DNA from 4 places in the Streptomyces sp. NPDC059009 genome. Region 3 is predicted to be linked to each of the others. Evidence: riboswitches for the same ligand, from Rfam matches in the RefSeq annotation. Region 3 holds a riboswitch; each other region holds the start of a gene.
What was found. Region 3 has a riboswitch for cyclic di-AMP ahead of ACFWYM_RS37570 (C40 family peptidase). Riboswitches for the same ligand answer to the same signal wherever they lie in the genome.
Positions count from the first base shown of each region.

Region 1 (2,189 bases), on a different contig from region 3:
AGATCCCGCGCGGCCAGGACGTCGTACGGGTCATCAACCGGGGGCACCCGGAGCCGCTGGTGCTCCGGGGCGACGGGCGGATGTGTGTGCTCTCGCCGACGGAGCCCGCGCTGCCGCTCGGCATGGGCGAGTTGGGGAGCTGGCCGGACCGGGCGGACGAGACGGAGTTCGCGCCCGACTCGACGCTGCTGCTCTACACGGACGGCCTGTCGGAGGCGCGGGACGCGAACGGGGAGTTCTACGACCCGGCGGCCCGGCTCGGCGGCCGGATCTTCGCCGGCCCCGAGGGCCCGCACACGCTCCTCGCGACGCTCGCCGAGGAGGTGCGGGAGCACACGGGGGGCGGGGCGACGGACGACATGGCGCTGCTCGCGGTGCGCAGGCCGACGGCTGAGGAGGGCCCCGCCACGGCCGGCGGAGGGGACTCTGTCACGCCCCGTGACTGAACGGCGCCCCTCCGCTCAACAGCTGACAGAACGTCAGTGGAATGTGAAGGTCCGGTGGGCAAAATCCTGCGGTCAACTCGCCCTGGTCCGGACCCCGGTGTCCCAATAAGTACGGGCCAAAGGCGTTAATGATCAGTGGGAACAGCTTGGAATCACGCAGGGGTGTCTATTAACGTTCGATAACGCAGCGCGGTCGTCCCAGCCGGCACACGAGTCGGCTCCGTGCGCACACGCCTAATCCCGCAAGGGAGCCGGGGAACCACCAACTTGGGGTGAATCGGGCATCTGTGCCTCCGTGCCAGATGTTCGTAGGAGACCTTCCTGCTCCGAACCCGTCAGCTAACCCGGTAGGCGAGAAGGAAGGAAAGGAGTGCGCCCCAGTGGCGTCCAACCGGCCTGCCCCCCAAGCCGTGTACGTGCCGAATGACGACGACTTCGGCGGGTACGACGAGGAATCCTGGGAGGAGTGGAATCCGACCGAGGATTCCGTCCGCCCCGTCCGCGGCAGGCACCGTGTGCACAAGAAGGGCGGCGGGTTCGCCCGCAGCTCCACGGTCCTCGGCGTCGGCGTCATAGCCGCTGTCGGCGCGGGCGGCATCGCCACCGCGCAGGACGGCAAGTCGCCGGTCGCGATATCGATGCCCGACATACCGGGCGTGGACGCCGTCAAGGACTCGCTGCCGGAGGCCAAGTCCCTTCCGGGCGTGGGCTCTTTGATATCCGACTCGGACTCGTCCGAGCCCTCCGGCCCCGCGGCCGCCCCGCTCACCGGCGCCGGTGTCACCTCCCAGGACGCCGAGCAGGGCACCACCGACGCGGGCGAGGCCCTGCGCGCCCGCATCATGCAGCAGGCCGAGAACCAGCAGGACCAGGTCGACGACAAGGCCCAGGCGGCGGCCGAGGCGGCCGCCGTGAAGAAGGCCAACGAAGAGGCCAAGGCCACGCAGGACGCCGCCGAGGCGAAGGTCGCCGCCGCGAAGAAGAAGGCGGCCGAAGAGGCCAGGCGCAAGGCCGAGGAGGCCAAGCGCAAGGCGGAGGCCGAGCGCCTCGCCAAGCTCGCGAAGAGCTACACGCTCCCCGTCGCCTCGTACACCGTCACCGGCACCTTCGGGCAGCCCGGCTCCATGTGGTCCTCCGGCTACCACACGGGCCTCGACTTCGCCGCCCCCACGGGCACCCCGATCAAGGCCATCCACTCCGGCACCATCAAGGAAGCGGGCTGGGCCGGGGCGTACGGCTACCGCACGGTCCTGGAGCTGGACGACGGCACCGAGCTGTGGTTCTGCCACCAGTCCTCGCTCAACGTCAGCGCCGGGCAGAAGGTCCGCACCGGTGACGTCATCGGCCGCGTCGGCGCCACCGGCAACGTGACCGGGCCGCACCTGCACCTGGAGGTCCACCCGGGCGGCCAGTCCACCGGTGTCGACCCCGCCGCCTGGCTCCGCGACAAGGGCCTCACTCCCTGACGCCGCAGCGGTATGCGCTGAGCGGTAAGCGCTGAGCGGTAGGCAGTGGGCGGCGAGCGGTCATCCGTGCGCGGTACGCACTCCTGATCCCCGGCGGTCCTGGCGGCAACCCCCCGACGTCAGGGCTGCCGGTCCGGCATGCCCGCGAACGGCCGGGAAGAGTGTACGGAGCATGGAATTCCCTGATCCGTAAGGGCGTTGACGGAGTATGACTTCTCTTCGCACGCTCGGCTCTTCCGGCCTCGAGGTCTTCCCCCTCTCCCTCGGCGGCAACGTC
Region 1 covers NZ_JBHYJB010000002.1:9,881-12,069, reverse strand. Annotated here, with positions in the region: gene ACFWYM_RS01855 (PP2C family protein-serine/threonine phosphatase) at 1-446, shown strand, start outside; cyclic di-AMP (ydaO/yuaA leader) riboswitch at 668-815, shown strand; gene ACFWYM_RS01850 (M23 family metallopeptidase) at 827-1,912, shown strand; gene ACFWYM_RS01845 (aldo/keto reductase) at 2,121-2,189, shown strand, end outside.
Region 1: another riboswitch for cyclic di-AMP. It lies ahead of ACFWYM_RS01850 (M23 family metallopeptidase); the one in region 3 lies ahead of ACFWYM_RS37570 (C40 family peptidase).

Region 2 (2,189 bases), on a different contig from region 3:
CGGAGCTTCGGCCAGCCGACCGCCCGCCTCCTGGGACGAACAGGGGCCCAAATACCTTGGAATCAGGGCGTAAGCCCATCTTCTCTACTCGCTAGTAGCGAACAAGGGGGCCGGGCCGGGGGTCGGACGGGTGCCCGGACATGCCCCCGCCCCGGTGCGTACGGGGGATACGCGCACCGGGGCGGGGAGCCCGTGGGGACGGGGGTGCCCTGCGGCAGGTCAGGGCGGGAGGGCCGCCTCAGCTCACTGAGGTGCGGCTCGCCTCAGCCTCAGCTGAGGTGCAGCTGCTGGCCCGGGTAGATGAAGTCGGCGTCGTCGATGATGTCGCCGTTGAGCTTGTAGACCTTCTGCCAGCCGCCCTTGACGTGGTGCGACTCGGCGATCTTGGAGAGCGTGTCGCCCTTCTTGACCTTGTACTCGCCGTCGCCCTTCTTGACCGTCTTGCCGGTCGGGGTCTCGACGGTCTTCTTCGAGTCGGACTTCGGGGCGGTCTGCTGCGGCTGGGCCTGCGGCTTCTGCTGCTGCTGCGGGGCCTGCTCGGTGCGCTCGGCCTGCGGCTGCGGCTTCGGCTTCGGCTTCGGGGCCTGCTGCTGCGGCTGCTGCTGCTCGGTGGAGCCGCCACCGCTGTACGAGGCGTTGGAGAGGCCGACGCCACAGCTCGGCCAGGCACCCTTGCCCTGGCCCGCGAGGACCTTCTCGCCGATCTCGATCTGCTGGGCCTTGGACGCCTTGTCGGCGGTGGGCGCGTACTTGGTGCCGCCGTAGGCGGACCAGGTCGACGGCGAGAACTGCAGGCCGCCCTGGTAGCCGTTGCCGGTGTTGATGGACCAGTTGCCGCCGGACTCGCACTGGGCGACGGCGTCCCACTCGGAGCCGGTGGCGGCGGAGGCGGAGCCGGCCGCCATCAGCGGGGCGGCGGCGGCGACGCCGGTGACACCGGCGAGCGTGACGACGCGGGTGGCCTTGGACGGACGACGGTGCTTGCCCTTGCTGGAACGCAGCATGAGTTAGATCCCCTCACCGACGCCTGCGAGGTGAGCTGTCGGGTTCGGGCCAGTGAGTGCCCGGCCGCGCTTCCTTGAGCGCGACTTAACCCCTAGCCGTTCCCAACCCCGTCCGGCGGCTCATGTGTTGAGCCACCGTCCGGGTGGGCCCGGCGCAAACCTTGGGTCCCCCGCTCCTGCCTACGGCGCTTGACGCGACGACTGTTCCCGTCCGGCGGTTGGCAGGATTCGGCGTACCGACCGGCGGGGCCCGCAGTGGCGAGCGGTGATGACCGTAGGCACGCGATCCCCGGAATTTCAAAGACGATCAGGGCTTCTGAGACCCATCTCTCACTCGCGCCAAACCGGACATTTACGAATAAGGAGGCCGGGTGCCTACCGTCAACTTCCCTTACTTTTCGCCCAGATCGAGGCGCTGACCGGGAAGGATGAGGTCCGGGTCGGCTCCGACGGCCTTCTTGTTGCCGTCGTAGAGGGCGGGCCATCCGCCGTGCACGTCAAGGTCGTCGGCGATCGCCGAGAGGCTGTCCCCAGGGCGGACCGTGTAGGTGCCGTCGGCCGCGTCCTTGTCGCGCGACTGCCCGCGGGAGGCGTGGCGCCCCGAGCGGTCCTTGGCGCCGTCGTGGGCCCCCTCGTCGGCGTGCCCGCCGCGGTGGCGGCCGCCGCTGGAGGGCGTGGAGTCGGACGGGGCGGGCGCGGGGCCGGCCTCGTCGTCGCCGGGGGAAGTGGGCCCGTCCTGGCCGGACTTGTCCGGGTCCTCGCTGCCCTCGCCGCCCTCGCTCCCGGAGGGCTTGGACGGGGACGGCTCGGCCCCGTCGTCCGCGGGCTCGGAGGCACCGTCGGAGGGCTCGGCGGAACCCTCGGAGGGCTTCGAGGCGTCGTCGGACGGCTTGGACGTCTCGTCCGTGTTGCCCGGCTCGTCGTGATTCTTGTCTCCGGCGGAGTCACCACCGCCGGGCGTGTCGCCACCGTCGCTGCCGCTGTCACTGCCGCCGGGGGTCTCCGACGAGGGGTCGGACGGGGCGTCAGACGGGTCCGAGGAGTCGGTGGGCACCGGAGTGGGAGCGCCCGGGTCGACGTCCGGGGCGGTGCCGTCCTGAGTGAGTCCGGCCACCGCGGAGCAGCTCGGCCAGGCGTCGGGGCCCTGGTCCTTCAGCACCTTCTCGCCGACGGCGATCTGCTGGG
Region 2 covers NZ_JBHYJB010000023.1:50,037-52,225, reverse strand. Annotated here, with positions in the region: gene ACFWYM_RS22955 (transglycosylase family protein) at 270-1,004, opposite strand; cyclic di-AMP (ydaO/yuaA leader) riboswitch at 1,010-1,202, opposite strand; gene ACFWYM_RS22950 (transglycosylase family protein) at 1,396-2,189, opposite strand, start outside.
Region 2: another riboswitch for cyclic di-AMP. It lies ahead of ACFWYM_RS22955 (transglycosylase family protein); the one in region 3 lies ahead of ACFWYM_RS37570 (C40 family peptidase).

Region 3 (2,189 bases):
GCGTCGCTCACCTTCCTCAGCGTGCTGCCGCAGTTCGTGCCCGACGGCAGCCCGGCGATGCCCCGCACCCTGCTGCTCGCGGCGATCGTGGTGGCGCTCGCCGTGCTGTGGTTCCAGGCGGTGGCCCTCCTGGTGGACCGGCTCGGGGCCTGGCTGCGGCGGCCGCGCACCGCCCGCGCCATCGAGGGCCTCACCGGCACCGCGCTCGTCGCCCTCGGTCTGGCCCTGCTGTGCGAACCGCTCCTCGGCTGAGGCGCACCGATCCCCGGCGGACCGGCCGCGACGAGCGGCCCGCGCGCCGCACCAGCCGCGGCAGCACGCCCCACAGCGCGCCGCACATCAGGAGCGTCCCGGCGCCCGCGCCCACCCCGGCCGCCCGGCCCGCCGTCACGTCGACGACGAGCAGCACCGCCCCGCCGAGGGCGAGCACGAGCACGCCCATGCCGACCCCGGCGAGCCGGGAGGAGACCCGTACCACCAGCGGCTTGGCACCCTGGCGGAACAGCGCGCGGTGCAGGGCGGCGGGCGCCGTGAAGAGGGCGGCGGCCAGCACCGCGAGCAGCAGCGTGACGACGTACGTGCCGCGCTGCACGGTGTCGAGCGACGGGAAGCGCGGGGTGAACGCGAGCGACAGCAGGAACGCGAAGAGGATCTGGACGCCGGTCTGGGTGACCCTCAACTCCTGGAGCAGCTCGGAGAAATTGCGGTCGGCCCGCTGAAGTGGCGTCTCGTCGCGGGCCGTACAGAGGTGGCGGGCGGGCATGGCACACGAGTAGCCGCGCCCGCCCGCCTCAACCGTCCACGGGGACACGGGCTCCGCGGACGGGGGGGAGAACAGGGAGATCAGCGCACCCTGCCGTACCAGACGCTCTTGGTCCAGATCTTCTGCTTGCGCACCACGTCACCCGTCTTCGGCGAGTGCCAGATCTTGCCGCCGCCGGCGTAGATCCCGACGTGGTAGACGCTCCGGCCCGAGTGGAAGAACACGAGGTCGCCGGGGGCCCGCCGGGACTTCGAGATGTGGCGGGTCTTGTTGTACTGCTGCGCGGCGGTGCGCGGCAGCTTCTTGCCGGCCTTCTTGAACGAGTACAGCGTCAGGCCCGAGCAGTCGAACCGGTTCGGCCCGACCGCCCCATAGCGGTACGGAGAGCCCTTCTTGGAGGCCGCTACCTTGAGCGCTTTCGATGCGTGCGTGGCCGCTTGTGCGTCGCTTGCGAGGCCGGGAGCCACGATGGTCCCGCCCACCGCCGCGAGCGTCAGTGCCGACGCGGCGCCGGCCCTGGTGAGCAACGGAACACGATTCAGCGCAGTCATGCGCAACCCTTCGTCAACCGCCTGTGAAGGATGACCTGTCGGATTCGGGCTGGCGAAGTTGCCCGGCCGCGGTGTGCGGCTTCACCCCAAGGGCCGTCCGGATCAAGCCCGGTGGCCCGTCGTGCCTGGGTCCTCCACTCCTGCCGATGCATTCTTCGTCGACCGGTCATCCGGGCAGCGGCAGGACTCGGCGTCCGCCCGGACCGCCCCGCCGCGGTGGCGGGGGCTTGTCGTCGAAAGGGATCTTGACCCGTCAACCCCGAGAATTCCGAGCCGAATCGGCAGTTTGTGAGGCTCCTCACGACTGACCTGTTCGGGTGGACAGCGGTGAATGGGGGAAATCGGCGCGACGGCGGAGCATCGCTCGACCAGCACCGGAATCACGTATTCCGGTGTGCGCGTACAAACCTTGCGCAACTCTGGACCGCGTCCGGGCCGACGCCCGCCTACGCTGATCAGGGGACCACGTCTGGTCCGTTTCACGCCGCGACCGGACGGCGCGGCGCGGGGCGCGCGGCGCTCAATGGGCCGCGCGCCGACCGTCGACGGGCCCTCAACCCCCGTTCGGTGGCGGCACGGTGACGCGCTGTGACCGCCGTTCGCCGTCCAGCACCCGCAGGGCCTGGGCGAGCGTCGAGGCGTGCACCTCGCTCTCGCCGCGCTGGTGCATCAGGGCCAGCGCGTCCCGCAGTTGGGTCGCCTTGCCGACCAGCGCCTGGGCGGCGCGCAGTCCGCCGTACGTGGTGGTGGAGCGGGCCGGGTTGATGCGGCCGAGGAGGTCCACGGCCTCCAGGTAGCGGTCGATCAACTCGCCCTCGGCGCGCGTCAGCGCGGGCAGCGGCGGCAGTTCGGGCAGCATGCGCGGCTCACCTCGC
Region 3 covers NZ_JBHYJB010000050.1:7,985-10,173, forward strand. Annotated here, with positions in the region: gene ACFWYM_RS37560 (LysE family translocator) at 1-252, shown strand, start outside; gene ACFWYM_RS37565 (DUF6328 family protein) at 191-763, opposite strand; gene ACFWYM_RS37570 (C40 family peptidase) at 844-1,314, opposite strand; cyclic di-AMP (ydaO/yuaA leader) riboswitch at 1,318-1,485, opposite strand; gene ACFWYM_RS37575 (hypothetical protein) at 1,868-2,173, opposite strand; gene ACFWYM_RS37580 (ATP-dependent Clp protease proteolytic subunit) at 2,181-2,189, opposite strand, start outside.

Region 4 (2,189 bases), on a different contig from region 3:
CACGGCGGAGCCGTACCCCGTGCCCGCGGTGAGCGCCGACGACACCGGCCGCGTGGTCGTCGTCGACCGCCCCGGAGCCGTCCAGACGCAGCTCCTCATCGGCCGTGTCGGCGCCGACCGGCACGACCGCGTGTGGGCCGCCCAGATCCTCGGCACCTACTGCCTGGGCGGCACCCTCACCTCGCGTCTGGACCGGGTCCTGCGCGAGGAGAAGGGATACACCTACGGAGTGCGGGCGTTCAGCCAGGTGCTGCGCTCGACCGCGCCCTCGTCCTCGGAGGGGGCCGGCGGCGTCGCCATGCTCGCCATCAGCGGCTCCGTGGACACCCCGAACACCGGCCCGGCCCTCGACGACCTGTGGAAGGTCCTGCGCACCCTCGCCGCGGAGGGCCTCACGGACGCCGAGCGCGACGTCGCCGTGCAGAACCTGGTGGGGGTCGCCCCGCTCAAGTACGAGACGGCGGCGGCCGTCGCGGCCACGCTCGCCGACCAGGTCGAGCAGCACCTCCAGGACGACTTCCAGGCCCAGCTGTACCGGCAGTTGGCCGCGACGGGCACCGTGGAGGCCACCGCGGCCGTCGTGAGCGCCTTCCCGCAGGACCGCCTGGTGACCGTGCTCGTCGGGGACGCCGCGCAGATCGAGGAGCCCGTCAGGGCCCTCGGGATCGGTGAAGTGACGGTTGTCACGGGCTAGATGAACGGGCGGTCGCCGCCGAGGCGACCTCCGCAGGGCTCAGGACCCCGGTGACAGGACATGTCACCGGGGTCCTCATATGTCCGAATTAGTAGAGAGGTTGCCTGTCTGCCCTGTGGCGTGCGCTACAAAAGCCGTCTTCTGTTTGTCGATTGAAAGATGTCCCGTTTAGCGTCGGTCCGACTGTTCGTCACGCAGTACGCCGCACCCGCGGCACCGGACAGTCATCGCCGAGTCCCCGTACGGCGCGAGCCAGGGGAGCCGGGGACCCACATGTCCCCCTGGGGTGAATCGGGCACCTTGCCGCGAGGCGAGGGATCCGTAGGAGACCTTCCTGCTCCGAACCCGTCAGCTAACCCGGTAGGCGAGAGGGAAGGAAAGGATCAGCCGCTTCATGGCGTTCACCCGTGCCACCGGGAAGCACCGTCGTCCGAGCCGTCTCACCCGTACGACCGCGCAAGTAGCGGGTGTCGCCGCGATCACCACGACCGGTGTCATCGGAGGGCTCGCCGCTCCGGCGCTCGCCGCCGACGAGGCGCCCGTCGAGCACACCGGCTTCACCCAGGCCATCTCCGTCGGCGACTCGCTCGCCGACAGCATCGACGCGCAGGCCACCGCTCAGAAGGAAGCCGCCGACGCCGCCGCTGCCGCGAAGAAGGCCGAAGAGGCCGCCAAGAAGAAGGCCGCCGAGGCGAAGCGCGCGGCCGAGGCGAAGGCCAAGAAGGAGCGCGAGGCCAAGGAGCGCGCCGCCCGTGAGGCCGAGCGCAAGCGCCTGAACCGCTTCGTCTCCCCGATCGCCGGCTCGTACGTCTCGACCGCCTACAAGGCGAGCAGCGGCCTGTGGTCCTCCGGCAGCCACACCGGCATCGACTTCCACGCCGCGTCCGGTACGTCGGTCCACTCCGTCGGCTCGGGCACCGTCGTCGAGGCCGGCTGGGGCGGCGCCTACGGCAACAACGTCGTGATCAAGATGAACGACGGCACGTACACCCAGTACGGACACATGTCCTCCATCGGTGTCTCCGTCGGCCAGACGGTCACCCCCGGACAGCAGATAGGTCTCTCCGGAGCGACCGGCAACGTCACCGGCCCGCACCTCCACTTCGAGGCCCGCACCTCCCCGGACTACGGCTCGGACATCGACCCCGTCGCCTACCTCCGCTCGCACGGCATCAACGTCTGACGGCCACCGCGCACCCCGAAAGCCCCGGCTCGCCCACCGCGAGCCGGGGCTTCGCCGTTCCGGGCCCCCGAGCCTCGGAGCCTTGGCCAAAAGAAATCCATGGATTCCCGGTCGCCGTCGGAAATTCCGCGGCTCTGCAATAGAGTTGACGAGCGAGCGTCAATCGACCGCGTTTCGCGGGGATTAAGGCGGAGGTCCGGTCATGCGCATTCCCGCGCACTCGGTATGCACGGCCATTCGGGACGACATCGTGTCGGGTGTCTACGAACGGGGCGGCCGACTCACCGAGGATCTGCTCGCGCGTCGCTACGG
Region 4 covers NZ_JBHYJB010000019.1:14,974-17,162, reverse strand. Annotated here, with positions in the region: gene ACFWYM_RS20025 (M16 family metallopeptidase) at 1-694, shown strand, start outside; cyclic di-AMP (ydaO/yuaA leader) riboswitch at 913-1,076, shown strand; gene ACFWYM_RS20020 (M23 family metallopeptidase) at 1,089-1,877, shown strand; gene ACFWYM_RS20015 (GntR family transcriptional regulator) at 2,080-2,189, shown strand, end outside.
Region 4: another riboswitch for cyclic di-AMP. It lies ahead of ACFWYM_RS20020 (M23 family metallopeptidase); the one in region 3 lies ahead of ACFWYM_RS37570 (C40 family peptidase).